One region of the Pseudomonas sp. P4_B3 genome, then DNA from elsewhere that is predicted to be linked to it. Evidence: riboswitches for the same ligand, from Rfam matches in the RefSeq annotation. Region 1 holds a riboswitch; the other holds the start of a gene.
What was found. Region 1 has a riboswitch for cobalamin ahead of cobO (cob(I)yrinic acid a,c-diamide adenosyltransferase). Riboswitches for the same ligand answer to the same signal wherever they lie in the genome.

Region 1 (14,527 bases):
CCGGTCGATCACCACGCCCACCGGGCGGCCCATGGCTTGTTCTTTGTCGTTGAGAAAACCGCTGAGCACTTCAATGGGCTTTCCGACAGGTTTGCCTGCGCTGAACGGCACGAAAATCACTTTGTAGCCACTGTGTGGCTTGCGGTTCCACGAGCCGTGCTGACCGATGAATGCCCCTTGGGTGAATGGCGCCGGCAGCTTGCTGTTTTCGGCGAAGGTCAGGCCCAGTGACGCCGTGTGCGGGCCGACGGCGTAGTCCGGGGCAATGGCCTTGGCCACCAGGTCCGGGTTCTGCGGCTCGACACGAACATCGACATGCTGGCCGTAGTAACTGAACGGCCAGCCATAGAACGCGCCGTCTTTCACCGAGGTGATGTAGTCCGGTACCAGATCACCGCCGATTTCATCCCGCTCGTTGACCGCGGTCCACAGTGCGCCACTGTGCGGTTCCCAGGCCATGCCGTTGGGGTTGCGCAGGCCGGAGGCGAAGATCCGGTGCCGGCCGGTGGCACGGTCCACTTCCCAGATCGCTGCGCGACCTTCTTCCTTGTCCATGCCGTTTTCGGCGACGTTGCTGTTGGAACCCACGCTGACGTAGAGCTTGCTGCCGTCCTTGCTGGCGATGACGTTTTTGGTCCAGTGGTGGTTCAGCGGGCCGCCCGGCAGGTCGATCACCTTGATGGCTGGTGACTTGATCTGCGTATCGCCGTTTTCATAATGGAATCGCAGCAGGCTGTCAGTGTCGGCCACGTACAGGTCGTTGCCGACCAGCGTCATGCCGAAAGGGGAATTGAGGTTTTGCAGAAACACCGTGCGGGTTTCCGCGATGCCATCGTGATCCTTGTCCCGCAGCAACGTGATGCGGTTCGGGCTGGGCACGGTAGAGCCGGCACGCCCCATGACTTTCTTCATGACCCAGCCGCGAATGCCATTGCCGTCTTCGGGTTTGGGTGGTGCGGCGGTTTCCGCCACCAGCACATCGCCATTGGGCAGCACATAAAGCCAGCGCGGGTGATCCAGGTCTTCGGCAAAAGCGGCCACTTGAGTGCCCGTGGCGGCGACGGGTTTTGCACCCGGCGGCCAACCGATGGCCGGGGCGATGTTCATGGTCGGGATCAGGGTTTTGTTCGGTTCCGGCAATTGTGGCGATGGACCGGTGCCGTCGGAGACTTGCAGGCGGGAGGTCTCGCCACAAGCGGCGAGCCCTCCGCAGAGTGCGATAACGAGAACGAGCGGGGGCTTGCGCATGCTGGTGTTCCCTATGAATGCCTTGTTCTAATCATAGAGATGCGTTGTCGTCCGATGGTTCAACCCTTAGCCACGTGCTTCCTTGAACAGCACCGCAATGCCGGGGTGATAGTTGCCGGCTTCGTTGCGCAACTTGCGATAGGCGTAAGGGAAGTACCAGGCAACGGCGCAGGTGTGTTCCTTTTGCAGGTCGTCGACCATGTCCTGGAGTTCTTCCGGCGTTGCGCCTTGCTGGGCTTTTTGCGGGGCAACGAACAGGCAGCCGACTTTCAGGTCGCTGGCGTGGCTCAGTCGCTTTGCATCGCTGGTGATGTCGAGCAGGGCCTGGGTCAGGTTGAGGCTGTTGACCCGTGGCCAGCGCTGGCTGGTCTGGATGTACGCGCGGGTTTCGGGCGAGGCGAGGAACAGGTCGGCACGGCTGTTGCGTTCGCCTTCTTCGGTCTGTTTGCGGGTGGGCGTCTGTTGCAGCGTGACCATCTCGGCCATCCAGGCGGCGGCGGACAGCAGCCCGAGGTTGGCCTTTTCGTCGTGCCAGTACGGTGTGTCGCCATCACCGCGGACGGCGTTATAGCGGTCGATGCATTCGAACCAGCGCTCGAGCACCGGGCGCAGGAATTCCAGCTTTGGATTGCTGATGATCATGCCTTGCATGGGTTCACCCTTGTTATTGTGTTGTGGGGTTGTGGCTCTTTGATATCACTGCTTTGGGCGTGGCACAAGATTGACGTCAGTTTATTGATTGATGGCAGATATTCGGTCGATCGCCTCCCGGCTTTAATTGACGCTCCACCCCCAACCCTCTAACCTTCGCGGCTTGTTTCAGGTGCTCTGTGGCTTGGGTCGACAGAGTGAAACAGGGAAGCCGGTGAGTGAGTCCTTCTGTTGGTCGAAGGCCCGCAATTCCGGCGCTGCCCCCGCAACGGTAAATGAGTGAAAACTGTGTGTGATGCCACTGTGTCGATTCGATGCGGGAAGGCGCACAGTCTGGCCTCGCGCCACTCATGAGCCCGGAGACCGGCCTGATTCATCCAGCGGCATCACGGTGGGCGATGCCAGGCTTTTTGCCTTCTATTCTTGTGCCTGCCCGCCGTTATTCCTGCCTCAACGGAGAGCTCCCCCATGACTGATACCCCCGATCGTGACGAACGCCACCTGGCGCGCATGCAGCGCAAAAAAGCCGTGATCGACGAGCGCATCGCCAATTCCCCGAACGAATGCGGCCTGCTGCTGGTGTTGACCGGCAACGGCAAGGGCAAGAGCAGTTCGGCCTTCGGCATGCTTGCCCGCGCCATGGGGCACGGCATGCAGTGCGGCGTGGTGCAGTTCATCAAGGGCCGCAACAGCACCGGCGAAGAGCTGTTCTTCCGGCGCTTTCCCGAGCAGGTGCGCTTTCATGTGATGGGCGAAGGCTTTACCTGGGAAACCCAGGATCGTCAGCGCGACATCGCCGCCGCCGAAGCCGCCTGGGCGGTGTCGCAGCAACTGCTGCGCAATCCGTCCATCGGTCTGGTGGTGCTGGATGAGCTGAACATTGCCCTCAAGCACGGCTACCTCGATCTCGATCAGGTGCTCAGCGACTTGCAGGCCCGACCACCGATGCAACACGTGGTAGTCACCGGGCGTGCCGCCAAGCCGGAAATGATCGAGATGGCCGACACCGTCACCGAAATGGGCATGATCAAGCACGCCTTCCAGGCCGGGATCAAAGCGCAGAAAGGCGTCGAATTGTGAGTCAGCCTCGACTCTGTCCGGCGGTACTGATTGCCGCGCCGGCTTCCGGCCAGGGCAAGACCACCGTCACCGCGGCGCTGGCCCGATTGCATCGCAATCAGGGGCGCAAGGTCCGCGTGTTCAAGTGCGGCCCCGACTTTCTCGATCCGATGATCCTCGAGCGCGCCAGCGGTGCGCCGGTGTATCAGCTGGACATGTGGATGGTTGGTGAGCAAGAAAGTCGCCGGCTGCTGTGGGAAGCCGCTGCTGAAGCCGACCTGATCCTGATCGAAGGCGTCATGGGGCTGTTCGACGGTACGCCGTCGAGCGCCGATCTGGCGCGGCATTTCGGTGTGCCGGTGCTGGGTGTGATCGATGGCACGGCCATGGCCCAGACCTTTGGCGCCCTGGCCCTGGGGCTGGCGCGTTATCAGCCGGACTTGCCGTTCGCCGGGGTGCTGGCCAATCGTGTCGGTACGCTGCGCCACGCGCAACTGCTCGAAGGCAGCCTGACTGAAGGTTTGCGCTGGTACGGCGCGCTGTCCCGGGAAACCGGGATCGAATTGCCGAGCCGGCACCTGGGGCTGGTGCAGGCCAGTGAGCTGAACGATCTCGACCTGCGCCTCGATGCGGCCGCCGATGCACTGGCCAGTAGTTGCGAGGTTGCGCTGCCGCCGGCGGTCGAGTTCGCCGCCCCTGATGTCATTGCAGCCGAACCGCTGCTGGCCGGTGTACGCATTGCCGTCGCCCGCGATGAAGCCTTTGCGTTCACCTACGGCGCGAGCCTGGATCTGCTGCGGGCGATGGGCGCCGAGTTGTCGTTCTTCTCGCCGATCCGCGACCGTGCGTTGCCGGAGTCGGACAGCCTGTATCTGCCCGGTGGTTACCCGGAACTGCACCATGTTGGGTTGGCGCAAAACACCGCGATGCTCGACGCGATCCGTGCCCACCACCGGGCAGGCAAACCGTTGCTCGCCGAGTGTGGCGGCATGCTGTATCTGCTCGATTCCCTGACCGATGTCGAGGGCACTCGCGCCGAACTGGTTGGCTTGCTGGCCGGTGATGCGGTCATGCAAAAGCGTCTGGCCGCGCTGGCGTTGCAAGCGGTGGAACTGCCGGAAGGTTCGCTGCGCGGGCACACCTATCACCATTCGCTGACCACCACTGAACTGGCGCCGATTGCCCGTGGCTTGAGCCCTAACGGCGGACGCGGAGCGGAGGCGGTCTACCGTGAAGGGCGGATGACCGCCTCTTATGTGCACTTTTATTTTCCGTCGAACCCCTCGGCGATTGCCGCATTGTTTGCGCCTGACCTTGAAGCCGCTTTCGCTGCGATGCGGCGATCCGACAAGCCAGCTCCTACAATGGATCAGCTAGCCCCTGTAGGAGCTGCCTTGCCAGCGAAACGGCCATGACGGACGACGCATTTTCCGAAGCCGAACGCGCAGCGGTCTATCGCGCCATCGCCGAACGGCGCGACATGCGCCACTTCAGCGGCGGCACCGTCGAGCCCGAATTGCTGCTGCGCCTGCTCGAGGCCGCACATCAGGCACCGAGTGTCGGCCTGATGCAGCCCTGGCGCTTCATCCGCATCAGCGATCGTGCCTTGCGCGGACAAATCCAGGCCTTGGTGGAAGAAGAACGCGTCCGCACCGCCGAAGCCCTCGGCGAGCGCAGCGACGAGTTCATGAAGCTCAAGGTGGAAGGCATCAACGATTGCGCCGAGGTACTGGTCGCCGCACTGATGGACGACCGCGAGCAGCATATCTTCGGCCGCCGCACCTTGCCGGAAATGGACATGGCCTCGCTGTCCTGTGCGATCCAGAACCTGTGGCTGGCATCCCGCGCCGAAGGGCTGGGCATGGGCTGGGTGTCGCTGTTCGAACCACAGGCACTGGCGGACCTGTTGAGGCTGCCACCGGGAGCCAAACCGCTGGCGGTGCTGTGCCTTGGGCCGGTGAAGGAGTTCTATCCGGCACCGATGCTGGTGCTAGAAGGCTGGGCGCAGGCGCGTCCGCTACATGAATTGCTGTATGAAAACTATTGGGGAGTGAGTCAATGAGTGTGGCGTTGTTGAGTGTCGCTGCGGTTGCGCTGGATGCGCTGCTGGGCGAACCCAAACGCTGGCATCCGCTGGTGGCGTTCGGCCGTTTTGCCGACCGCATCGAGCAACGCTTCAATGGCGGCGGTCGCGGCTGGCGCAGTCATGGCGTCACCGCGTGGGTGATCGCCGTGTTGCCGCTGACGCTGTTGGTCACGGCATTGTCCTGGGCGCCTTATGTCGGCTGGATCATCGAGATTCTCGCGCTCTATTGCGCCCTCGGCATGCGCAGCCTCGGTGAGCACGTCACGCCTGTGGCCAAGGCATTGCGCGGCGATGATCTTGATGAAGCGCGCAAACGTGTGAGTTATCTGGTCAGCCGTAAAACCAGTGATCTGGATAAAACCGAAGTCGCCCGTGCCGCTACCGAGTCGGTACTGGAAAACGGCAGCGACGCAGTGTTCGCGGCGTTGTTCTGGTTTGCCGTGGCGGGTGCGCCGGGCGTGGTGCTCTATCGCCTGAGCAATACGCTGGATGCGATGTGGGGTTATCGCAATGAGCGCTTCGAACGGTTCGGCTGGGCGGCGGCGAAGGTCGACGACGTGCTCAATTACATTCCTGCGCGCCTGGTGGCACTGACTTACGCGCTGCTGGGCAAAACCCGGCTGGCGTTGAAATGCTGGCGCACCCAGGGCCCGACCTGGGACAGCCCGAACGCCGGCCCGGTGATGGCGGCAGGGGCGGGCGCCCTTGGCGTCGAGTTGGGCGGGGCGGCGATTTATCATGGCGAACTGCATCAGCGTCCGCAGTTGGGCGAAGGCGTGCCGGCGGATGCCGACTCCATTGACCGGGGCTGGCAATTGGTCCAGCGCGGGGTATGGTTATGGCTGCTGATTCTCTGCCTGGGGGCCGAATTTTATGCTTGAACACGGGGGGCGATTGCGCAAGGCGGCGCTCGAATACGGCATAGATGAAGCCGACTGGCTGGATCTGTCCACGGGCCTTGCGCCCTGGCCGTTTCCTGTGCCGGATATTCCGCTGCGGGCCTGGGCCCGTTTGCCGGAAGCGGACGATGGTCTGGAGCAAGCCGCCTGTGATTACTACGGCACCTTGCAGGCTTTGCCGGTGGCCGGCTCGCAAATGGCAATCCAGCTGCTGCCGCGATTGCGTCGGGCGGGCAAGGTCGGCGTGCTGTCGCCGTGTTATGCCGAGCACGCTGAAGCGTGGCGTCGTAACGGCTACATCGTGCGTGAAGTGCTGGTGCACGAAGTCGACTTCTTTATCGACAGTTTCGATGTGCTGGTGGTGGTCAATCCGAATAACCCCACAGGCTTGAGCCTGACGCCCAGTCGCCTCCTCGACTGGCACGCGCGGCTGGCCCAGCGCGGTGGCTGGCTGGTGGTGGACGAAGCGTTCATGGATAACACGCCGCATCTGAGCCTGGCTCCGTATGCCCATCAAGTCGGGTTGATCGTCCTGCGCTCCTTCGGGAAGTTTTTCGGCCTGGCCGGAGTGCGCCTGGGGTTTGTGCTGGCCGAGCGCAAGTTGCTCAAGTTGCTGGCTGAACAAGTGGGGCCGTGGGCCGTGAGCGGGGCAACCCGGGTAGTGGGTCAGGCCTGCCTGCGCGATACCGAAGGGCAGACGCGGCAACGGGTGCGCGCGGATGAGGCCAGCGAGCGCCTTGCGTCGTTGCTGGAACAACAGGGGTTCCAGCCTCAGGGCGGTTGTGCGCTGTTCCAGTGGCTGATCACCGAGCGCGCCGAAGAGCTGCATGAGTTCATGGCCCGGCGCGGCATTCTCCTGCGATTGTTCACGCACAACAGCAGCCTGCGATTCGGCTTGCCCGGTGACGAAATCGCCTGGGTACGACTGGCGCGGGCGTTCGACGATTTCGCCAAGGAAAACCAATGACCACGCTGATGGTGCAGGGCACTACATCGGACGCCGGTAAAAGCACGCTGGTAACCGCGCTGTGCCGTTGGGTCACACGTCAGGGCATAAGGGTGGTGCCGTTCAAGCCGCAGAACATGGCACTCAACAGTGCGGTGACCGCCGACGGTGGCGAGATCGGCCGCGCCCAGGCGGTACAGGCCCAGGCCGCGCACCTTGAACCGCACACCGACATGAACCCGGTGTTGCTCAAGCCCAACAGTGACACCGGTGCCCAGGTGATTATCCATGGCCGCGCTGTCACGACCATGAATGCCGTCGCCTATCACGACTACAAAACCATCGCCATGCAAGCGGTGCTGGCCTCCCACGAGCGCTTGAGCGCGGCGTATCCGCTGGTGATGGTCGAGGGCGCGGGCTCGCCGGCGGAAATCAATCTGCGGGCCGGCGACATCGCCAACATGGGTTTCGCCGAAGCGGTGGATTGCCCGGTGCTGCTGATCGCCGATATCAATCGCGGCGGGGTTTTCGCCCACCTGGTAGGCACCCTCGAACTGCTGTCGCCGAGCGAACAGGCGCGGGTCAAAGGCTTCGTGATCAATCGTTTTCGTGGCGACATCGCGTTGCTGCAACCCGGTCTCGACTGGCTCGAAGAGCGCACCGGCAAACCGGTGATCGGCGTGCTGCCGTACGTGATGGACCTGCACCTGGAGGCCGAGGACGGCATCGATCAACGCCAGACCGACAAAGCCGAGCAGGTGCTGAAGGTGGTGGTGCCGGTGCTGCCGCGCATCAGCAATCACACCGATTTCGATCCGCTGCGCCTGCATCCGCAAGTGGACCTGCAATTCATTGGCCCCGGCCAGGCGATTCCGCCTGCCGACCTGATCATTCTTCCTGGCTCGAAAAGTGTGCGCAGCGACCTCGCGTACCTGCGGGCCAACGGCTGGGACACCGCCATCGCCCGGCATCTGCGTTACGGCGGGAAACTGCTGGGAATTTGTGGCGGCCTGCAAATGCTCGGTGAGCAAGTGCATGACCCGCTGGGTCTCGAAGGTGCGCCGGGTTCCAGTGCCGGTTTGGGGCTGCTGGCGTTCCAGACTCTGCTCGAACAAGAGAAGCAGTTGCGCAATGTGCGTGGTCGCCTGGCGCTGGAAGATGCGCCCGTTGCGGGTTATGAAATTCATGCTGGCGTGACCACCGGACCGGCCCTGGAACATGCCGCCGTGCATCTGGATGACGGCCGCTGTGATGGTGCGCAAAGTGCTGACGGGCAGATTTTCGGCACCTACCTGCACGGGCTGTTCGAATCGCCGGCGGCGTGCAGTGCGCTGCTGCGCTGGGCGGGTTTGCAGGAGGTGCAGGACGTGGATTACCACGGCTTGCGCGAACGTGATATCGAGCGGCTGGCGGATCTGGTGGAGAAGCATTTGGATACCGGGCTGTTGCGGAAACTCTGTGGGGTATGAGGTGACTGTCATGGCCCCTTCGCGGGCAAGTCGGACCGCCGCATCGCCGCTCCTACAGGGTTATGAGGTGTACCCAATATTTATGATCGACGCAGGTCAACTGTAGGAGCGGGCTTGCCCGCGAAGGGGCCAGTCGCCTCACCGAAGATTTCAAGGAAACAACCATGCTCCAACTGATCCTCGGCGGTGCCCGCTCCGGCAAGAGTCGTCTGGCTGAAAAACTCGCCATCGACAGCGCTCTGGCCGTCACATACATCGCCACCAGCCAGCCACTCGATGGAGAAATGAGCGAGCGGGTGGCCCATCATCGCGCCCGTCGTCCTGCCGAATGGGCATTGATCGAAGAGCCGGTGGAGCTGGCCCGGGTGCTGCGCGAATCCGCCCGCGCCGACCGCTGCCTGCTGGTGGATTGCCTGACCCTGTGGCTGACCAACCTGCTGATGCTCGACGATGCCGAGCGCTTGCAAGCCGAGCGTGATGCCTTGCTGGACTGCCTGGCGTTGTTGCCGGGTGAAATCATTTTTGTCAGCAACGAGACCGGAATGGGTGTCGTGCCGCTGGGCGAATTGACTCGCCGCTATGTCGATGCAGCCGGTTGGCTGCATCAAGCTCTGGCTGAGCGTTGTCAGCGTGTCGTCCTGACCGTCGCCGGCCTGCCTCTGACTCTGAAAGGAACTGCGTTATGACTCAATCCTGGTGGCTGAACCCGTGCAAGCCGGTCGATACCCAAGCGGTCGAACAGGCCCAGGCGCGGCAACAGCAACTGACCAAACCGGCCGGCTCCCTCGGCCAGCTGGAAGCGGTGGCGGTGCAACTGGCGGGATTGCAGGGGCGGGTCAAGCCGAGTCTGGAGCAGGTGTGGATTGCGATTTTTGCCGGCGACCATGGTGTGGTCGCTGAGGGGGTGTCGGCGTTTCCCCAGGAAGTGACCGGGCAGATGCTGCTCAACTTCGTCAGCGGTGGTGCGGCGATCAGTGTACTGGCGCGGCAGTTGGGCGCTTCCCTTGAGGTGGTGGACCTCGGCACGGTGACGCCGTCGCTGAACCTGCCGGGCGTGCGGCACCTGAATGTCGGCCCAGGCACGGCGAATTTTGTCCAGGGGCCGGCCATGACCCAGGCCCAGGGGAAACTCGCCTTGCAGGCCGGTCGTGACAGCGTGCAGCGGGCAATGTCCACCGGTGCGCAGTTGTTTATCGGTGGCGAAATGGGCATCGGCAACACCACCGCCGCCAGCGCCCTGGCGTGTGCGCTGCTCGATTGCCCGGTGGGCCATTTGACCGGGCCAGGCACCGGGCTCAACGCAGAAGGTGTCAGCCACAAAGCCCAAGTGATCGAACGCGCCTTGGCATTGCATGGTGCGCAGCGTGGCGATGCCTTGCAGACCCTGTTCAACCTCGGCGGTTTTGAGATCGCCGCGCTGGTCGGTGCCTATCTCGCCTGTGCTCAGGAGGGTGTCGCGGTGCTGGTGGACGGCTTTATTTGCAGTGTCGCGGCGCTGGTTGCGGTGCGCTTGAATCCTGATTGCCGTCAGTGGCTGTTGTTCGGCCATCGCGGCGCCGAGCCGGGGCATCGTCATGTGCTGGAAACCCTGAAGGCGCAACCCTTGCTCGATCTCGGCCTGCGTCTGGGTGAAGGCAGTGGCGCGGCATTGGCTGTGCCGCTGCTGCGCCTGGCGTGCGACCTGCACGGGCAGATGGCGACCTTCGCCGAAGCCGCCGTGGCAGATCGTCCGGCATGACCTTGCGCGTGGATCTGTTGCGGCACGGTGAAACCGAACTCGGCGGCGGCCTGCGCGGCAGTATCGATGATGCATTGACCGATACGGGCTGGGCGCAGATGCGCGCCGCGGTGGTCGGGCAAGGGCCATGGGATCGGCTGGTCAGTTCACCCTTGCAACGTTGTGCGCGGTTTGCCGAGGAACTCGGTGCGCAATCGGGTGTGCCGGTGCACCTGGATAAAGACCTGCAAGAGTTGCATTTCGGCGCCTGGGAAGGGCAGAGCGCGGCGGCGTTGATGGAAACCGACGCGCAGGCTCTGGGTTTGTTCTGGGCCGATCCATATTTGTTCACGCCGCCTCAGGGTGAACCGGTAGCAGATTTTTCGGCGCGGGTGCTGGCAGCGCTGGAGCGTTTGCACGCGACCTGTGCCGGTGAGCGCATTTTACTGATCAGCCACGGTGGAGTGATGCGCCTGTTGCTGGCAAAAGCCCGGGGGCTGCCGCGAGAGCAACTGCTCAACGTTGAGGTCGGGCATGGCGCACTGTTTTCGCTGACGCTGGAGTCCGTCGGCGTGTTGAAGGAAGTGCTCTGACCATGCTGCCATTCTGGATAGCCCTGCAATTTCTCAGCAGCCTGCCGATTCGCCTGCCCGGCATGCCTGAGCCCCGGGATCTGGGGCGGTCGCTGCTGTTTTATCCGCTGGTGGGATTACTGTTTGGCGCGATTTTGTGGGTATTCAACTGGCTGCTGCTGGGCACGCCGACGTTGCTGCACGCGGCGCTGTTGCTGAGCGTTTGGGTGCTGCTCAGTGGAGGGTTGCATCTGGATGGCCTGGCGGACAGCGCCGATGCCTGGCTCGGCGGTTTTGGCGACCGTGAGCGTACGCTGACCATCATGAAAGACCCGCGCAGCGGGCCGATCGCGGTGGTGACGTTGGTGCTGGTGTTGTTGCTCAAGTTCACCGCGCTGCTGGCGTTGATCGAGCAATCGCATTCGCTGGCATTGATCATCGTGCCGTTGATAGGGCGCAGCGCCTTGCTCGGCCTGTTCCTGACCACACCGTATGTGCGCGCCGGTGGCTTGGGTCAGGCGCTGGCCGATCATCTACCGCGTTCGACGGGCAAGCAGGTATTGGCGGTCAGCGCACTGGCTTGTGTGCTGATTGCCGGCGTCAGTGGTGTGCTGGCGCTGGTGCTGGCAGCGCTGGGGTTTGTCTGGTTGCGCCAGGTGATGCTGCGGCGCCTGGGCGGCACGACGGGTGACACGGCGGGTGCGATGCTGGAGTTGCTGGAATTTGCAGTGCTGGTAGGCTTGGCGCTGTTCTGACTGTTACTCCGGTTCTGTAACTTGATTTAACCGATTCGCGGGTATATACACGCACCATGCTCGATTCCCAATGTTTATGCATCAACCTGCGTCGCGCCGCCCGTGGCGTCAGCAGGCATTATGACGGCGCTCTCGACGGCTTCGGGATCAACGTTGCGCAGTATTCTTTGCTGTGCAACCTGCAACGCCTGGATCAGCCGAGCATCTCAACCCTGGCCGAGGCCATGGGGCTGGATCGCAGCACCTTGGGGCGCAACTTGCGGGTGCTGGAGGGTGATGGCCTGGTGACGCTGGTCGAGGGCGAGGACATGCGCAACCGCATCGTCCTGCTGACCGAGGCCGGGGCAGAGCGCCTCAAGGCCGCCTTGCCGGCCTGGGAGGCCGCGCAGCAGCGTTTGATCGATCGCCTGGGGGCCGAGAAGCGCGAAATCTTACTGAAGCTGCTGGATGAACTGGCATGATGCCGGTTTTTTCGATTATAAGCGGGTATATACCCGCTACCGGAGAACAACAATGACATCGATGTGGCGTACATGCGGCTGGGTTCTGTTGGGGAGTGCGCTGATCCTTGCGTTGTCTCTGGGCGTTCGACATGGCTTTGGGCTGTTTCTGGCTCCGATGAGCGCCGAGTTCGGCTGGGGTCGGGAAGTCTTTGCCTTCGCCATCGCCCTGCAGAACCTGATCTGGGGCCTTGCCCAGCCATTCACCGGCGCGCTGGCCGACCGCTTCGGCGCAGCGAAAGTGGTGCTGATCGGTGGCGTCCTGTACGCAGCGGGTCTGATGTGCATGGGGCTCTCCGACTCGGCGGTGACCCTGTCGCTGAGTGCCGGCCTGCTGATCGGCATCGGACTGTCCGGTACGTCGTTCTCGGTGATTCTGGGTGTAGTCGGCCGCGCGGTGCCACCGGAAAAACGCAGCATGGGCATGGGGATCGCCAGTGCTGCCGGTTCGTTCGGCCAGTTCGCGATGTTGCCCGGCACCCTCGGTTTGATCGGATGGCTTGGCTGGTCCGCGGCACTGCTGGTGCTGGGCTTGCTGGTGGCGCTGATCGTGCCGCTGGTGAGCATGCTCAAGGACAAGCCGCTGCCTGTCCTGGGGCACGAACAAACCCTTGGCGAAGCGCTGCGCGAAGCCTGCTCCCACTCCGGATTCTGGCTGCTGGCGTTCGGCTTTTTTGTGTGCGGATTCCAGGTGGTGTTCATCGGTGTGCACTTGCCGGCCTATCTGGTGGATCAACATCTTCCGGCGACGGTCGGCACCACGGTGCTGGCGCTGATCGGCCTGTTCAACATATTCGGCACCTATACCGCTGGATGGCTCGGCGGGCGCATGTCCAAGCCGCGGTTGCTCACCGGTTTGTACTTGCTGCGGGCGGTGGTCATTGCGTTGTTCCTGTGGGCGCCGGTGACAACCACCACGGCCTACCTATTCGGCATGGCCATGGGCTTTTTGTGGCTGTCGACGGTGCCGTTGACCAACGGCACCGTGGCGACCTTGTTTGGTGTGCGAAACCTGTCCATGCTCGGCGGGATTGTTTTCCTGTTTCACCAGCTCGGTTCGTTCCTGGGCGGCTGGTTGGGTGGCGTGGTGTACGACCGTACCGGCAGCTATGACTTGATCTGGCAGGTCGCGATTCTCTTGAGCCTGTTGGCCGCCGCCCTGAACTGGCCGGTGCGTGAACGGCCGGTGGCGCGCCTGCAAACACAAATGAGTGCGATATGAACAGTCTCTGGCCTCGTATCACGATTTGCGCTGTCTGCGCCTTGCTGCTTGCCCTGACATGGTGGGGCTGGCATCAGGGCGGGCTGGCGCTTTTGCAGTTGGGCATGGGGACTTGCTAGCGGGATGGCGGGGCGAGTAACGTCGAATCCTGACGAATTCTCAAGGGTGTCCCGACATGCTGATGCGCTGCCTGGCAGTTCCCGCGTTACTGGTCGCGTTTACCGGGTTGGCTCACGCGGCAGGTTGCCCGGATCTTTTGCAAGGCTCGTTGCCCAAGTTGCGTGCCAAGGAATCCATCGATTTGTGCCAGCGCTTCGCCGGTAAACCGTTGGTGGTGGTCAATACCGCAAGCTTCTGTGGCTTTGCTCCGCAGTTCAAAGGCCTTGAGGCGCTGAACCAGCGCTTCAAGGGGCAAGGGCTGGAGGTGATTGGCGTTCCGTCCAATGACTTCAAACAGGAGTCCAGGGACGGTGCCGAAACCGCCAAGGTCTGCTACGTCAACTATGGCGTGACCTTCACCATGACCGAACCGCAAAAGGTTCGTGGCGACGATGCGACGCACTTGTTCCAAGTCCTCGCCCGTCAAACCAGCGCGCCGAAGTGGAATTTCTACAAGTATGTGGTGGATCGCCAGGGCAAGGTGATCGCCAGTTTCTCCAGCCTGACCAGGCCGGATGATCCCGAGTTCATCGCCGCGGTGGAAAAAGCCCTGGCTTCACCGCCGCTCGTTTCGACCCCCTGACCTGCAGGAGCGAGCTTGCTCGCGAAAACCTCAAGGCGTCTCGTACATCCTGAAAGCACGCGTCATCGTTCGCGTCCATCGCGAGCATTCGAGCGTCGACCGGCTGCTCCTGCAAATGAAAAGCCCCGCCTCCGTGAGGAGAGCGGGGCTTTTTTGATTCCGATGGCGAGCGGTTCAGGCTCGCCGGGAATCATCAGAAGCGGTAGGTCGCACCGACACCGAAACCGTTGGCGCTGTTTTCGTACTTGGCGCTGTAACTGTCTACCAGGTTGGAGCGATCCATCTTGACAGCTTCTTCCTTCAGGTAGGAGTAGGCGACGTCGATGGTCAGATCATCGGTGACGTTGTAGCCGGCGCCAAGGCTGAAGATTGTGCGGTCACCTGTAGGAATACGTGGGGATCGGTCGGTATTGTTGGTAGGCGACTGGTCAAAGCTCAGGCCGGTGCGCAATACCCACTGCTTATTCAGCTGGTAGGAGGTACCGATGGCGTAGGCCCAGGTATCGTGCCAGTTCTGCTCTTCCGTAATGGTGCCGAACAGGGCCGGGGACAATGCACCGCCTTGTGCCGCGGTTACGCCGTCGTTGTTGACGGTGATGTCTTTCAAACGGCTCCAGCGAGTCCAGGTGGAACCTGCATAAAGGGTCCACGCATCCGTCAG
Region 2 (14,527 bases), on a different contig from region 1:
GACGACGATGGCGCAAGGCGAACTCGGCGACTGCGTCGATATCTTCCTCGGCGATGGCGTTCGCCCCGCGCCAGGCGGCATGAGCCCGTGCGGCACGCAGCCAGACCAGATCGGCGCGCAATCCATCGACCCCGGCAGCAAAGCAACGCTCGGTAATCTGTGCCAGCGCCTGGTCGTCGAGGGGAATGCTAGCCAGTGCATTGCGTGCGTTCTGGCAACGCTCGCGCAGAGACGCCTGCGCCGATTCCCATTCGGCGCAGAAACCTTGCGGATCACTGTCGAAATCCAGGCGACGGCGGATGATCTGCCCGCGCTCGGTCGGTGCAGTGTGACCACCGAGGGCGACATTCAAGCCGAAACGGTCAAGCAATTGCGGACGCAGTTCACCCTCTTCCGGGTTCATGGTGCCAATCAGCACGAACTTCGCCGAGTGCCGATGGGAAATGCCGTCGCGCTCCACCAGATTGGTGCCGCTGGCGGCCACATCGAGCAGCAGATCAACGAGGTGATCGGGCAACAGATTGACCTCGTCGACATAGAGCACGCCACCGTCAGCCTTGGCCAGTACGCCGGGGGAAAACTGTGCGCGCCCCTCGCCCAGCGCCGCATCGAGATCGAGGGTGCCGACCAGGCGTTCCTCGGTGGCGCCCAATGGCAAGGTGACGAACTGACCGCTGGCCAGCAGGTCCGCCAGACCCCGGGCCAGGGTCGACTTGGCCATGCCCCGCGGGCCTTCGATCAGCACACCGCCGATTTTCGGGTCGATGGCGGTCAGGTACAGGGCCAACTTCAAATTGTCAGCGCCGACCACGGCGGAGAGGGGAAAGTGCGGGGTGTCGATCATCGTTTTATCTCGGTCATGGTCGGTTCACGGACGCCTCAATCCCTGTAGGAGCGAGCTTGCTCGCGAAGTGGCAATTACATTCAACATCATCGTTGGCTGACAAATTGCCTTCGCGGGCAAGCCCGCTCCTACAGGATTTGCGGTGATTAGCCGTCTTCTTCTATATCCAGCAACAAGTTTTCCAGCGCCTCGCGGTACTCGCCGGGCTCCTTCCACATCCCCCGTTGTTGCGCCTCGAGCATGCGCTCGGTCATGTCGCGCAAGGCATGGGGATTGTGTTCGCGAACAAAATCCCGGGTGTCCGGATCGAGCAAATAGGCATCGGCCAGCAACGCGTACTGGTGATCGTCGATCAACTGCGTGGTGGCATCGAAGGCGAACAGGTTGTCGACTGTCGCGGCCATTTCGAACGCACCTTTGTAGCCGTGACGCTTAACGCCTTCGAGCCACTTCGGATTGGCCGCCCGGGAACGGATCACCCGGTTCAGCTCTTCCTTCAAGGTGCGAATCTTCGGCAGGTCCGGCTGGCTGTGGTCGCCATGATAGCTGGCCGCGGCCTCGCCCTTCAGGCTTTCCACCGCCGCGAGCATGCCGCCCTGGAACTGGTAGTAATCGTTGGAGTCGAGCAAGTCGTGCTCGCGGTTATCCTGGTTTTGCAGCACCGCCTGTACCTGGCTCAAGCGCTGGCTGAACTGTTCGCGGGCGGCGGTGCCCTCGTCGGAACCGCCGTAAGCGTAGCCGCCCCAGTTGAGGTAAACCTCGGCCAGGTCCTCGCGGGTTTGCCACAGACGACCGTCGATGGCGCCCTGCACACCCGCGCCGTAGGCACCGGGTTTGGCCCCGAAAATCCGCCAGCCGGCCTGACGTCGCGCAGCGTCTTCATCGAGCCCCGATTGCAGCAAGGCTACACGCTCGGCGCGTACCTTGGCCGCCAACGGATTGAGGTCGTCCGGCTCATCGAGGTCGGCGACCGCTTGCACCGCCGCGTCGAACAAGCGAATCAGATTGGCAAAGGCATCACGGAAGAAACCGGACACACGCAAGGTCACGTCCACCCTCGGACGATCGAGCAAACTCAGCGGCAGAATCTCGAAATCATCGACCCGCTGGCTGCCGGTCGCCCAGACTGGACGCACGCCCATCAGCGCCATGGCCTGGGCGATGTCATCGCCGCCGGTGCGCATGGTCGCGGTGCCCCACACCGACAGACCGAGCTGGCGCAAATGATCGCCGTGGTCTTGCAGGTGGCGCTCGAGAATCAGGTTGGCCGACTGGAACCCGATGCGCCACGCCGTGGTGGTCGGCAGGTTGCGCACGTCCACCGAATAGAAGTTGCGCCCGGTGGGCAGTACGTCCAGGCGACCACGACTCGGCGCGCCGCTGGGACCGGCCGGGACGAAGCGACCGCTCAGGGCATCGAGCAAGCCGCGCATTTCTGCGGGGCCGCAGGCGTCCAGACGCGGGGCAATGACGTCACGCAAACCATCGATAATGGCTTGTACCTCGATCCAGTCCGCCTCCTGTAGGAGCGACGGTGCGGCGTTCCGACCTGCTCGCGATGGTGTGTCAGTTGACATCAATGTGGCTGACACACCATCGCGAGCAGGCTCGCTCCTACAGGGGTCTTGTATGGTATTCAGGGTTTGTGAGATCAGTTGTGTAGCGAACAGCTCAAGACGTTCACGGGTATCGCCTGTGGTACGCCAGAGTTCGTCGCCGAGCACTTGCAGTTGTTCAGGTCGCGGCCCAGTCCACGGCTCGGCCAAGGCGCAATCGAGCGGATCGAACCCTAGTCCGAAGGCCTTGGCCAGTGCCCGCAGCAGACTCGACTGCGCACCGCGGCCATCGCCCCGTGGAATGCGCAACAACGCCAGCAAGGTATCGATACGCAAACGCCCGGTGGGCGATTCGCCGAACACATGCAGGCCATCGCGGATCTGCGACTCTTTCAAGTCGCACAGATAAGTGTCGAGTCGCGGCAACCAGATCGCTGCATCGGCATCGCTGTCGAGCTGCTCGTCCAGCTGCAGTTCACGGTCGATGTGGGTGTCGCGCACCAGTTGCAGGATGTCGCGCTGCAACTCGCGGGCGCGGCGCGGATCGAGCAACTGCGCTTCGTAATACTCGTCGGCCAACAGTTCGAGGTTACGCAGTGGGCCGTAGGTTTCGGCGCGGGTCAGCGGTGGCATCAAGTGATCGATGATCACCGCCTGGGTGCGCCGCTTGGCCTGGGCGCCCTCGCCCGGGTCATTGACGATGAACGGATAGATGTTCGGCAGCGGCCCGAGCAGTGCATCCGGCCAGCAATTTTCCGAGAGCCCCACGCCTTTGCCTGGCAGCCATTCGAGGTTGCCGTGCTTGCCGACGTGGATCACGCCGTGGGCGCCGTAGGTGTTGCGCAGCCAGAAGTAAAACGCCAGGTAACCGTGGGGCGGGACCAGGTCCGGGTCGTGATACACCGCGCTCGGGTCGACCTGATAACCCCGCGCCGGTTGAATGCCGACGAAGGTCAGGCCCAAGCGCAGGCCGGCGATCATCATCCGTCCGCTGCGGCACATCGGGTCGCTCTCCGGCGCGCCCCAACGTTCGAGCACCGCCGCGCGGTTGGCTTCGGGCAGTGCATTGAACATCGCCAGATAATCATCCATGCCCAGGCTTTGCTGGCACGGACGCAGGTCGAGGGTCTCGAGATCGTTGCTGACGCCACCCAGCAACTGCTGGATCAGCGCGGTGCCGCTGTCCGGTAACTCAGCCGGCAACGGATAACCTTCGGCATGCAGCGCCCGCAGAATGTTCAGCGCCGCCGCCGGGGTGTCGAGGCCGACGCCATTGCCGATGCGGCCGTCGCGGGTCGGATAATTGGCGAGAATCAAGGCAATGCGTTTTTCAGCATTGGGCACCCGCGCCAGATCGACCCAGCGCCGCGCCAGTTCGGCAACGAAATCCATGCGTTCCGGTTGTGGCCGATAGCAGACCACATCCGACTGACTGCGCTCACTGCGCCACGCCAGGTCCTTGAAGCTGATCGGACGGCTGATGATACGCCCGTCCAGTTCCGGCAAGGCGATGTGCATCGCCAGGTCGCGAGGGCCAAGCCCTTGTTCACTGGCACGCCAACCCGGCTCGTTGTCCTGGGCGCAAATCGCCTGGATCACCGGAATATCGCGACGGAACGGCCGCAGGTGCGGCGCTTCGGGACTGGACTGGGCGAAACCGGTGGTGTTCAGGATCACCGAGACGCTGGCCTCGTCCAGCCAGTCCTCGACCATGGAAAGGCAAGCTGGCTCTTTAAGACTGGCCAGCGCAATCGGCAATGGATTCAACCCCGCCGCCTGTAAACGCTGGCAAAAAACATCAATGAAAGCGGTGTTCGCCGCCTGCAAATGCGAGCGGTAAAACAGCACTGCCGCCACCGGTTGATCGGCGTGCCAGTCGGCTTGCCAGTCGCTCAGTGCGGCAGAATGTTGGTGCGGATGGTAAATCGCCGTGCGCGGCAGGGTTTGCGGCTCGCCCCAGGTGTAATCACGGGCCAGCCAGCGGTTGGCCAGACAGCGGAAGAAATCCAGGGCGTTACCCCTGCCACCCTGACGCAGAAACTGCCAGAGCCGGTCGCGATCCTCGGCACCGACGGTGCTCAGGTCACTGAGCTCCGGGTCCGGACGATCATCGCCCGGCACCAGAATCACCTGCACGCCGCGCTGCGACAGTTCGACCAGGCGCTCGATGCCGTAACGCCAATAGGCGATGCCGCCGTGCAGTGAAATCAGGATCACCCTGGCGTGACGCAGCACTTCATCGACGTACAAATCGACCGAGGCATGGTTCTGCACCAGCATCGGGTTGGCCAGGCGCACGCTCGGATAATCTTCGGGCAATTGCTGCGCCGCTTCGGCGAGCAGCGCCAGGCTGGAATCGCCGCTGCACAGGACCACCAGCTCGGCAGGGGTTTGTCCAAGGTCGGCAATGTTGTCATCCGACACGAAACCGCCGGGTTGGGTCCTGAGCAGGTGCATGGCTTACACGCTGAGCGCGGCGCGCAATTGCGCTTCGAGCACGGCGGCGTCCAGTTCCTGGCCGATCAGCACCAGGCGGGTTACGCGTGCTTCTTCGGCGCCCCACTGGCGGTCGAAGTGCTTGTCGAAACGCGTGCCCACGCCCTGGATCAGCAGGCGCATCGGTTTGTTCGGGATCGCGGCAAAACCCTTGACCCGCAGGATGCCGTGCTGGACCACCAATTGGGTCAGCGCATCCAGCAGCAAGCTTTCGTCGGCTTGCGGCAGTTCGATGGAGATCGAATCGAAGGCGTCGTGATCGTGGTCGTCATGATCATCGTCACCATCGTGATGATGGTCGTGGTGGCTGTGACGACTGTCGATGTGTTCTTCGGAGCCGGCACCCAGGCCGATCAGCACGCCCAGTGGCAGGCGACCGCTGCTGGCTTCAATGATTTTCACCGCTGGCGGCAATTCCTCGGCGACTTCCAGGCGCACGCGGGCCAGGTCCGCCGGGTTGATCAGGTCGGCTTTGTTGAGAATCACCAGGTCGGCGCTGGCCAGTTGGTCGGCGAACAGTTCGTGCAGCGGCGATTCGTGGTCCAGGTTCGGGTCGAGTTTGCGCTGGGCGTCGACCTGATCCGGGAAGGCGGCGAAGGTGCCGGCGGCCACGGCCGGGCTGTCGACCACGGTGATTACCGCATCCACCGTGCAGGCGCTGCGGATTTCCGGCCACTGGAAGGCTTGCACCAGCGGCTTGGGCAGGGCCAGGCCGGACGTTTCAATGAGGATATGGTCGAGATCGCCGCGACGGGCCACCAGTTCGCGCATCACCGGGAAGAATTCTTCCTGGACGGTGCAGCACAGGCAGCCGTTGGCCAGCTCATAGACACGGCCGTTGGCTTCTTCTTCGGTGCAACCGATGGAGCATTGCTTGAGGATTTCGCCGTCAATGCCCAACTCACCGAATTCGTTGACGATCACCGCGATGCGGCGACCCTGGGCGTTGTCGAGCATGTGCCGCAGCAGCGTGGTTTTACCCGAGCCGAGAAAGCCGGTGACGATGGTGACGGGGAGTTTGGCCAGTGTTTTCATCGGATGCCCTATGGCTAAGGTGGCGGGCATACGGGACGACGACCGGCAACGCGGGCGCGCGTGCCTGAAGAGTTCGCCACCGGATCACCCCGCCCGGTTGAAAGTGAGAATCTGTGACGAGGCAGGTCTCCTGGCTGACGGTGTGCCGGCCTTGAGCCTGGCATTCGCTGCGCCTTCCCGCCGGCCTCATGGATTGAGTCAGCAGTGGCGTGGCAACGAACATCACCGTTCACAGTTGCGGGGGCAGCCGCGGCATCGACCGCGTTCCCTTCTTAGCTTCGACAAACGCCGAAGAACCTCGAAAGCGCAAGGCTACGCATGGTGGGAAGACCGGTCAATCACTGTAGGAGCTGCCGAAGGCTTCGATCCTTTGATTTTGCTTTTAAAAACAAGATCAAAAGATCGTCCGAACGCGGCCCGAGCCTTCGGCAGCTCCTACAAAGAGCCGGGCATCATTCAGCTTCAAGTGAGAACCCTTGCCAATTGACGCCCAACCCCCGCCCATGCTCTCCTACGCACCTTGTTACGGGTGCCCTTCACAGGGTGAAACGGGAAACCGGTGAATCATGTGCTTTACTCTAAAGCCATGTCAGTCCGGTGCTGCCCCCGCAACGGTAAGCGAGCGAAGCGTCAGATCCACTGTGCCAATACGGCATGGGAAGGTGATGCTTTCAGGTTCAGGCCCAAGCCTTTGCCCCTCGTGAGCCCGGAGACCGGCCCGCAACACAAAGTGACCAGCACGGTCACTGAACCAACAAACCCGCGGTGGGCGGGCGCTGTTTGAAACCTTGCGCGCCTGGTCGTGCGGTTTTTTGCATGCGCTCTTAATCCCCGCTGACAGACCAGAGGGAAACGCCATGTCGATCATCAGCAGCGCCGAACACACATCCGCGAGCACCACCTCAACCCTGACCCAACGTCTGACCGTCGCCGTCTGTGCGTCGATCCTTGGCGCGTGCCTTGTGTATTTTGCCGGTTTCTCGCACATCGAAGCGGTGCACAACGCCGCCCACGATACCCGTCACAGCTCCGCGTTCCCGTGCCATTGAGAGCTGTCGTCATGATCAAGCGTATTGCGCAAACCGCAGGTTTCACCGGGTTGCTGGCCGCCCTGTTGCTAACCCTGCTGCAAACCTTCTGGGTCGCTCCGCTGATTTTGCAGGCCGAGACCTACGAAAAATCCGAGCCGGCCGCTGTTGAAATGCATGAACACGCCGACGGTGCGATGGCTGCCCACACTCACGATGCGCAAGCCTGGGAGCCGGAAGACGGCTGGCAGCGCGTGCTGTCGACCACCGGCGGCAACCTGGTGGTAGCGGTCGGTTTCGCCCTGATGCTCGCCGGCCTGTACACCTTGCGTGCGCCGACCAAAACCTCCCAGGGCCTGCTCTGGGGCCTGGCCGGTTATGCGACGTTCGTGCTCGCGCCGACGCTCGGCCTGCCACCTGAATTGCCCGGCACTGCCGCCGCCGATCTGGCACAACGGCAACTGTGGTGGATTGGCACCGCTGCTTCCACTGCCGTCGGTATCGCCCTGATCGTATTCAGCCGTCACTGGCTGATGAAAGTCCTCGGCGCAGCGATTCTCGCCGTCCCCCATGTGATTGGCGCGCCGCAACCGGAAGTGCATTCGATGCTCGCTCCGGAGGCACTGGAAGCCCAGTTCAAAATCGCTTCGCAACTGACCAACGTGGCGTTCTGGCTGGCCCTGGGCCTGATCAGCGCCTGGTTGTTCCGTCGCAAAAGCGATGGTCAATACCACGCATGACGGATATCAGCACAGCGCCGACCCTGGTGGTCGGCCTGGGCTGCCAGCGCGGCTGCCCCGTCAGCACGTTGCTGGCGCTGCTCGATCAGGCACTGGAGGCGCACCAGATTGCTCGTCATGAAATCAAGGCCCTGGCCAGCATCGACTCGAAGCGCGACGAACCTGCGTTAATCGAACTGGCTCAGCAGCTTGGCCTGGAATTGATGTATTTCAGCAGTGAACAACTGGCCGCTTATGAACCGCAACTCAGTCATCAATCGCAAATAGCGTTTGAACGCACCGGTTGCTACGGCGTGGCGGAAAGCGCCGCACTGGCCCTGGCGGAACAACTGGCCCAGGCCCCGGCAAAACTGCTGATTCCACGACAAAAATACGCCCAGGCAACCCTGGCATTGGCCGGCGCGGCATAAAAAACCCGATAATCCCCACCGTTGATCATGAACACTCTTCATCTGAAGCCCTGTTCAGCCCCTTTTTTCCCCACAGGAACCGACGATGACCGTCTACTTCATTGGCGCAGGTCCCGGCGACCCCGAACTGATTACCGTCAAGGGCCAGCGGCTGATTCGCAGTTGTCCGGTGATCATTTATGCCGGTTCCCTGGTACCGGCCGCCGTACTGGAAGGTCACTGTGCCGAACAGGTGGTCAACAGCGCCGAACTGCACCTGGAACAGATCATCGACCTGATCAGGACCGCCCACGCCAACGGTCAGGATGTTGCCCGGGTGCACTCCGGCGATCCGAGTCTTTATGGCGCCATTGGCGAGCAGATTCGCTATCTGCGCGAGTTGGGAATTGCGTTCGAAATCGTCCCAGGCGTGACGGCCACAGCCGCTTGCGCTGCGCTTTTGGGTGCGGAGCTGACGCTGCCGGACGTTTCGCAGAGCGTGATTCTGACGCGCTACGCCGACAAGACCACCATGCCACCCGGAGAGGAGTTCTCCAGCCTCGCGCAACACGGCGCGACCATGGCGATTCACTTGGGGGTCAATCACCTGGCGAAGATCGTTGAGGAACTGCTGCCCCATTACGGCGCCGATTGCCCGATTGCGGTGGTCCACCGCGCGAGCTGGCCGGATCAGGATTGGGTGATGGGAACACTCGAGGATATTGCCGGGAAGGTTGAAGCCAAGGGCTTTCGCCGTACGGCGTTGATTCTGGTGGGTCGGGTGCTGGGCAGCGACCACTTCAGCGAGTCATCGCTGTATCGCGCGGGGCATGCGCATCTCTATCGCCCTTAAAATCAAAAGATCGTCCGAAGGCTCGGGCCGCGTTCGGACGATCTTTTAAGCTTCGCCCATAAAAAACGGCGCTCACGGGGCGCCGTTTTTTGATTTCGCAGCGAACACCTTAGTAGTAGGCGTTTTCTTTCTGCGTGTGGTCGGTCACGTCGCGAACGCCTTTGAGCTCCGGGATGCGCTCGAGCAAAGTGCGCTCGATGCCTTCCTTCAGCGTCACGTCGGCCTGGCCGCAGCCCTGGCAACCACCGCCGAACTGCAGGACGGCGATGCCGTCTTCGACCACGTCGATCAGGCTGACCTGACCGCCGTGGCTGGCCAGCCCCGGGTTGATCTCGGTTTGCAGGTAGTAGTTGATGCGCTCGTTGACCGGGCTGTCGGCATTGACCATCGGTACTTTGGCGTTTGGCGCCTTGATGGTCAGCTGGCCGCCCATGCGGTCGGTGGCGTAGTCGACAACCGCATCGTCCAGGAAGGCTTCGCTGAAGTGGTCGATGTACGCGGTGAAGCTTTTGAGCCCCAGCGCGGTGTCTTCGGGTTTTTCTTCGCCCGGCTTGCAGTAGGCAATGCAGGTTTCGGCGTACTGGGTGCCAGGCTGGGTGATGAAGACGCGGATGCCGATGCCCGGGGTGTTCTGCTTGGACAGCAGATCAGCCAGATAATCGTGGGCGGCGTCAGTGATGGTAATAGCGGTCATGGAAACTCCTCGCAGGCTTGGGCGCAGTTTACGCCAATCAACGCGCCGGACAAAGTCCTAGTATTTTTGTCGGGAAAGATTCTTCGATGCTCTGTAGGAGCTGGCTTGCCAGCGAAGGCGCCAGATCAGTCGACATTTGTGTTGAATGTCGTGGCCTCTTCGCTGGCAAGCCAGCTCCTACAGGGTGGTGGTGGTTCAGAGGTTCTCGTAACGGTTCATGTCCAGCACGCCCTCTTCCACCGGATCGGTTTCGTGGATGTAGCGGCTCAGGTCATGGAAATAAGCCCAGAATTGCGGATGACTGCGGCGTATTCCCCAACGTTCGACGATTTTCTCGAAGCTGTCGGTATCCTTGGCGCTTTCCATCGCATCCACAAACGCCGGCACTTGCCCGGCCGGGATGTTGAACATGAAGTTCGGATAGCTGCTGAGTACACCCGGGAAAATCGTCAGAGTGTCGAGCCCCGGCTGATAGCGCAGCGATTCGCCAAGCAGGAATGCGACGTTGCTGTGGGCACGGTTGCGCAGCAGGCTATAGACCTCACGCTTGCCGCTACGGGTTTCGATGCGCAGCAGGGTCGCTTCCGGCAGTTGATCAATCACTTTCAACCCGGCCGCCGGACGCGAAGTCAGGCGGCTTAGCGTCTGTTCGGCACTTTGCAGGTCCGGATCAATGTTCGGCCGCGAGCAGTAGGCGCCGTCGCAGCGGTTGATCGGGTCGGGTCTGGCATTGAGATCGCCGTAACGGGCCAGCAACTGCATGGCAAAGTCGCGCTTGGGATCCTGCGGATTGAGATTCAGCGCAGTCGGCTTGTCATCGTCGATGGACTCGTAGTCCAGCCACATCTTGAATTTTCCACTGTTCTGATACCAGTCGTCGAGGTAGCCATCCCGGGAATCGGCAGGCATCAGGCGCAGGAAATTCTGCTCGGCACCGTTGCGGATCAGGTCGAAATACAGCCGCGTCTGGGCCTGGTGGGACACATTGCCGAACACATCGAAGTTCACTGCCAGTTGATAGTAGGTGCGCTCCAGTAGCGGATAGTCGAACAGCCAAATGGTTTGCGGCACGTCGCCGATCAGGCCTTTGGTCACCGAAGCACTGTCGAAATGGCGGAAGATGCTCAGCAGCGCATTGTCGTTGCCCGCCCACAGGGTCGACCAGCTTGGCGCCGGCAGGTCGGCGTAGCTGTCCCGGCGCAAGGCTTCATATTCATTACGTTTGTCGCGGTAGTCGTGCCACAGGCTGAGGACACTGCCGACGTCGTCGTTCTGCCCCGGCATCGCCAGCAACGGCGTGGCCTGCCCGCGATAGTTCGGATCGGTGACATACAGGTCGTGCTCGGGCGCCTGGAACAGCGCCCAGAAATTATCGCGGATCACGTCCGTGGCGATCTGCCCGCGACACACCGGGCCGCGGATAAACGTGCGCACAAAGTACTCGGCGTTATCGAGCATGAACTGATAGCGCGCCTGGGCCGGGATCGCTTCGAAGGTGGCAAACGGGTTGGCCCGGCTCTGCGGCCCGTAGCCCGGCAATGCGTCGACCTGCCAGTTGCCGCTGTAGAACAGGCTCTTGACCCGCGCCAGCTTCGCCGCACTCAGCGCATAGGTGATGTGGGTCTTGTGCACGATCACGCCCTGCACAGGCCACAAGCGATAGTAAAACTGCGTGCCCGGATCATCGTTCGGGCGACGGGTGTTGATCAGGTCGATCGGCTGGCCGGTCGGGGTGCGCGAACGCACCCACTGGAAGAAATGTCCAGGCTCGCCATCCTTGAAGTAGAGATGGGCGAGGAACCAGTGCTCGAACAGCCAGCGCCCCACCAGGCTTTCCCGGGCTCCCGGGGAATTGAGCAGGTTTTCCCATTGCACCACCTCCAAGGCTTCCCTGGCGCTGGGCGCCAGCGCCTGCTGATCGATCGGCGCGCCTGCCGCCAGCCAGCGTTGCAGCGTCTGGTACTGCTGGTCAGTCAGGCCGGTCACTGCCAGTGGCATGCCTTCTTTCGGGTGCGAAGCGGCGTAGCCGTCGAACTCCGCGGGCATGGCACACATGTTTTCCCGGTTCAGGCCCAGGACGATGTCTTCCGGCAGCTTGGCGCTGGGCTGCAATGGGGTTTTGTGGCCAAGTTCCAGCATCCGCGCCATCAGTGCGGCCTGGCTGCCCCGGGCATCGAGCACCGAATAGAAGCCCTTTTGCTGCCAGGCCTGTTTGCCGGAGGCGTCATAGAACAGTCGGGTCGGCGCAACGGCCTGGCGGCGGTCACCGTCGTAGACCGGGATTTTCGTCGCGCCCCGTGCCGCGCCCTCGCCGCTGCCCAGGTTGAGCTGACAGGCGGCGTCGTTGCAGGCGTGGCAGGCCACGCACTTTTCAGTGAAGATCGGTTGAATGTCGCGGCTGTATGAAATGACAGAAGAAATCGCCGGACTTTGCGCCACAGCGCCCCAGCTTAAAAACAAAAACAATGTGCTGATGACGAAGCGATACGACATGTCCCTGGTCCTGAATCCTGGAAAAACGCCGCGATTCTACCGGTCTGTCATCCTTGCCAACATGAACGATATTCATGCAAATTCGAGTCTTGCTCCAAAAGCGCACAGGTTTGCTATCATCCCGGCCCTTCGTCATGGTCTTACCGAGTAGTCCAAATGTCCGATCGCAGCGTTCGCCTTCAAGCTCTCAAGCACGCCCTCAAAGAGCGCATCCTGATTCTCGATGGCGGTATGGGCACGATGATCCAGAGCTACAAGCTCGAAGAGCAGGATTACCGTGGCAAACGCTTCGCTGACTGGCCGAGCGATGTCAAAGGCAACAACGACCTGTTGGTACTGACTCGCCCGGATGTGATTGGCGGCATTGAAAAAGCCTACCTGGACGCCGGCGCCGACATTCTGGAAACCAACACCTTCAACGCCACCCAGATCTCTCTGGCTGACTATGGCATGCAAGGCCTGGCGTATGAGTTAAACGTAGAAGGCGCACGCCTGGCGCGCAAGGTCGCCGACGCCAAGACCCTGGAAACCCCGGACAAGCCGCGCTTCGTTGCCGGCGTGCTCGGTCCTACAAGTCGCACCTGCTCGTTGTCCCCGGACGTGAACAACCCCGGCTACCGCAACGTGACCTTCGATGAACTGGTGGAGAACTACACCGAATCCACCAAAGGCCTGATCGAAGGCGGCGCCGACCTGATCCTGATCGAAACCATTTTCGACACCCTGAACGCCAAGGCGGCGATCTTCGCCGTCCAGGGCGTGTTCGAGGAGTTGGGCATTGAGTTGCCGATCATGATTTCCGGCACCATCACCGACGCCTCGGGCCGCACCCTGTCGGGCCAGACCACCGAAGCGTTCTGGAACTCCGTGGCCCACGCCAAGCCGATTTCCGTCGGTTTGAACTGCGCCCTCGGCGCCCGCGAATTGCGCCCGTACCTCGAAGAGCTGTCGAACAAGGCCAACACCCACGTTTCCGCGCACCCGAACGCCGGCCTGCCGAACGAATTCGGCGAGTACGACGAATTGCCGTCGGAAACCGCCAAGGTCATCGAAGAATTCGCCCAGAGCGGCTTCCTCAACATCGTCGGCGGTTGCTGCGGCACCACGCCGGGCCACATCGAAGCCATCGCCAAGGCCGTGGCCGGTTATGCGCCGCGCGAGATTCCGGACATTCCCAAGGCGTGCCGCCTCTCGGGCCTTGAGCCGTTCACCATCGATCGCAGCTCGCTGTTCGTCAACGTCGGCGAGCGCACCAATATCACCGGCTCCGCCAAGTTCGCCCGCCTGATCCGCGAAGACAACTACACCGAAGCCCTGGAAGTCGCCCTGCAGCAGGTCGAAGCCGGCGCCCAGGTGATCGACATCAACATGGACGAAGGGATGCTCGATTCGAAGAAGGCCATGGTGACCTTCCTCAATCTGATCGCCGGCGAACCGGACATCTCCCGCGTCCCGATCATGATCGACTCCTCGAAGTGGGAAGTGATCGAAGCCGGCCTCAAGTGCATCCAGGGCAAGGGCATCGTCAACTCGATCAGCATGAAAGAAGGCGTCGAGCAGTTCATCCATCACGCCAAGCTGTGCAAGCGCTACGGCGCCGCCGTGGTGGTGATGGCCTTCGACGAAGCCGGCCAGGCCGACACCGAAGCGCGCAAGAAGGAAATCTGCAAACGCTCCTACGACATTCTGGTCAACGAAGTCGGCTTCCCGCCGGAAGACATCATTTTCGACCCGAACATCTTCGCCGTGGCCACCGGCATCGAAGAACACAACAACTATGCTGTGGACTTCATCAACGCCTGTGCCTACATCCGTGACGAACTGCCGTACGCCCTGACCTCCGGCGGCGTGTCCAACGTGTCGTTCTCGTTCCGTGGCAACAACCCGGTGCGCGAGGCGATTCACTCGGTGTTCCTGCTGTATGCGATCCGTAACGGCCTGACCATGGGTATCGTCAACGCCGGCCAACTGGAGATCTACGACCAGATCCCGGTGGAGCTGCGCGACGCCGTGGAAGACGTGATCCTCAACCGCACCCCGGAAGGCACCGACGCCCTCCTCGCCATCGCCGACAAGTACAAGGGCGACGGCAGCGTCAAGGAAGCCGAGACCGAAGAGTGGCGCAACTGGGACGTCAACAAGCGTCTGGAGCATGCGCTGGTCAAAGGCATCACCACCCACATCGTTGAAGACACCGAAGAATCACGCCTGTCCTTCAGCCGCCCGATCGAAGTGATCGAAGGCCCGTTGATGGCCGGCATGAACATCGTCGGCGACCTGTTCGGCGCCGGTAAAATGTTCCTGCCTCAGGTGGTGAAATCCGCTCGGGTGATGAAGCAGGCCGTGGCGCATCTGATCCCGTTCATCGAACTGGAAAAAGGCGACAAGCCGCAGGCCAA

Region 2: another riboswitch for cobalamin. It lies ahead of cobW (cobalamin biosynthesis protein CobW); the one in region 1 lies ahead of cobO (cob(I)yrinic acid a,c-diamide adenosyltransferase).

What each region holds. Positions count from the first base shown of each region.
Region 1 covers NZ_JBFUHR010000023.1:39,465-53,991, reverse strand. The annotation lists gene AC1DWG_RS24535 (PQQ-dependent sugar dehydrogenase) at 1-1,248, opposite strand, end outside; gene AC1DWG_RS24530 (hypothetical protein) at 1,315-1,899, opposite strand; cobalamin riboswitch at 2,053-2,285, shown strand; gene cobO (cob(I)yrinic acid a,c-diamide adenosyltransferase) at 2,368-2,979, shown strand; gene AC1DWG_RS24520 (cobyrinate a,c-diamide synthase) at 2,976-4,373, shown strand; gene bluB (5,6-dimethylbenzimidazole synthase) at 4,370-5,020, shown strand; gene cbiB (adenosylcobinamide-phosphate synthase CbiB) at 5,017-5,925, shown strand; gene cobD (threonine-phosphate decarboxylase CobD) at 5,918-6,910, shown strand; gene AC1DWG_RS24500 (cobyric acid synthase) at 6,907-8,358, shown strand; gene cobU (bifunctional adenosylcobinamide kinase/adenosylcobinamide-phosphate guanylyltransferase) at 8,523-9,044, shown strand; gene cobT (nicotinate-nucleotide--dimethylbenzimidazole phosphoribosyltransferase) at 9,041-10,096, shown strand; gene cobC (alpha-ribazole phosphatase family protein) at 10,093-10,668, shown strand; gene AC1DWG_RS24480 (adenosylcobinamide-GDP ribazoletransferase) at 10,671-11,402, shown strand; gene AC1DWG_RS24475 (MarR family winged helix-turn-helix transcriptional regulator) at 11,459-11,863, shown strand; gene AC1DWG_RS24470 (MFS transporter) at 11,916-13,124, shown strand; gene AC1DWG_RS24465 (glutathione peroxidase) at 13,300-13,866, shown strand; gene AC1DWG_RS24460 (OmpP1/FadL family transporter) at 14,060-14,527, opposite strand, start outside.
Region 2 covers NZ_JBFUHR010000021.1:5,516-20,042, reverse strand. The annotation lists gene AC1DWG_RS23375 (magnesium chelatase ATPase subunit I) at 1-844, opposite strand, end outside; gene cobN (cobaltochelatase subunit CobN) at 991-4,857, opposite strand; gene cobW (cobalamin biosynthesis protein CobW) at 4,861-5,931, opposite strand; cobalamin riboswitch at 6,035-6,247, opposite strand; cobalamin riboswitch at 6,442-6,667, shown strand; gene AC1DWG_RS23360 (CbtB domain-containing protein) at 6,789-6,980, shown strand; gene AC1DWG_RS23355 (CbtA family protein) at 6,992-7,699, shown strand; gene AC1DWG_RS23350 (cobalamin biosynthesis protein) at 7,696-8,109, shown strand; gene cobM (precorrin-4 C(11)-methyltransferase) at 8,195-8,941, shown strand; gene nfuA (Fe-S biogenesis protein NfuA) at 9,051-9,635, opposite strand; gene AC1DWG_RS23335 (fatty acid cis/trans isomerase) at 9,831-12,128, opposite strand; gene metH (methionine synthase) at 12,285-14,527, shown strand, end outside.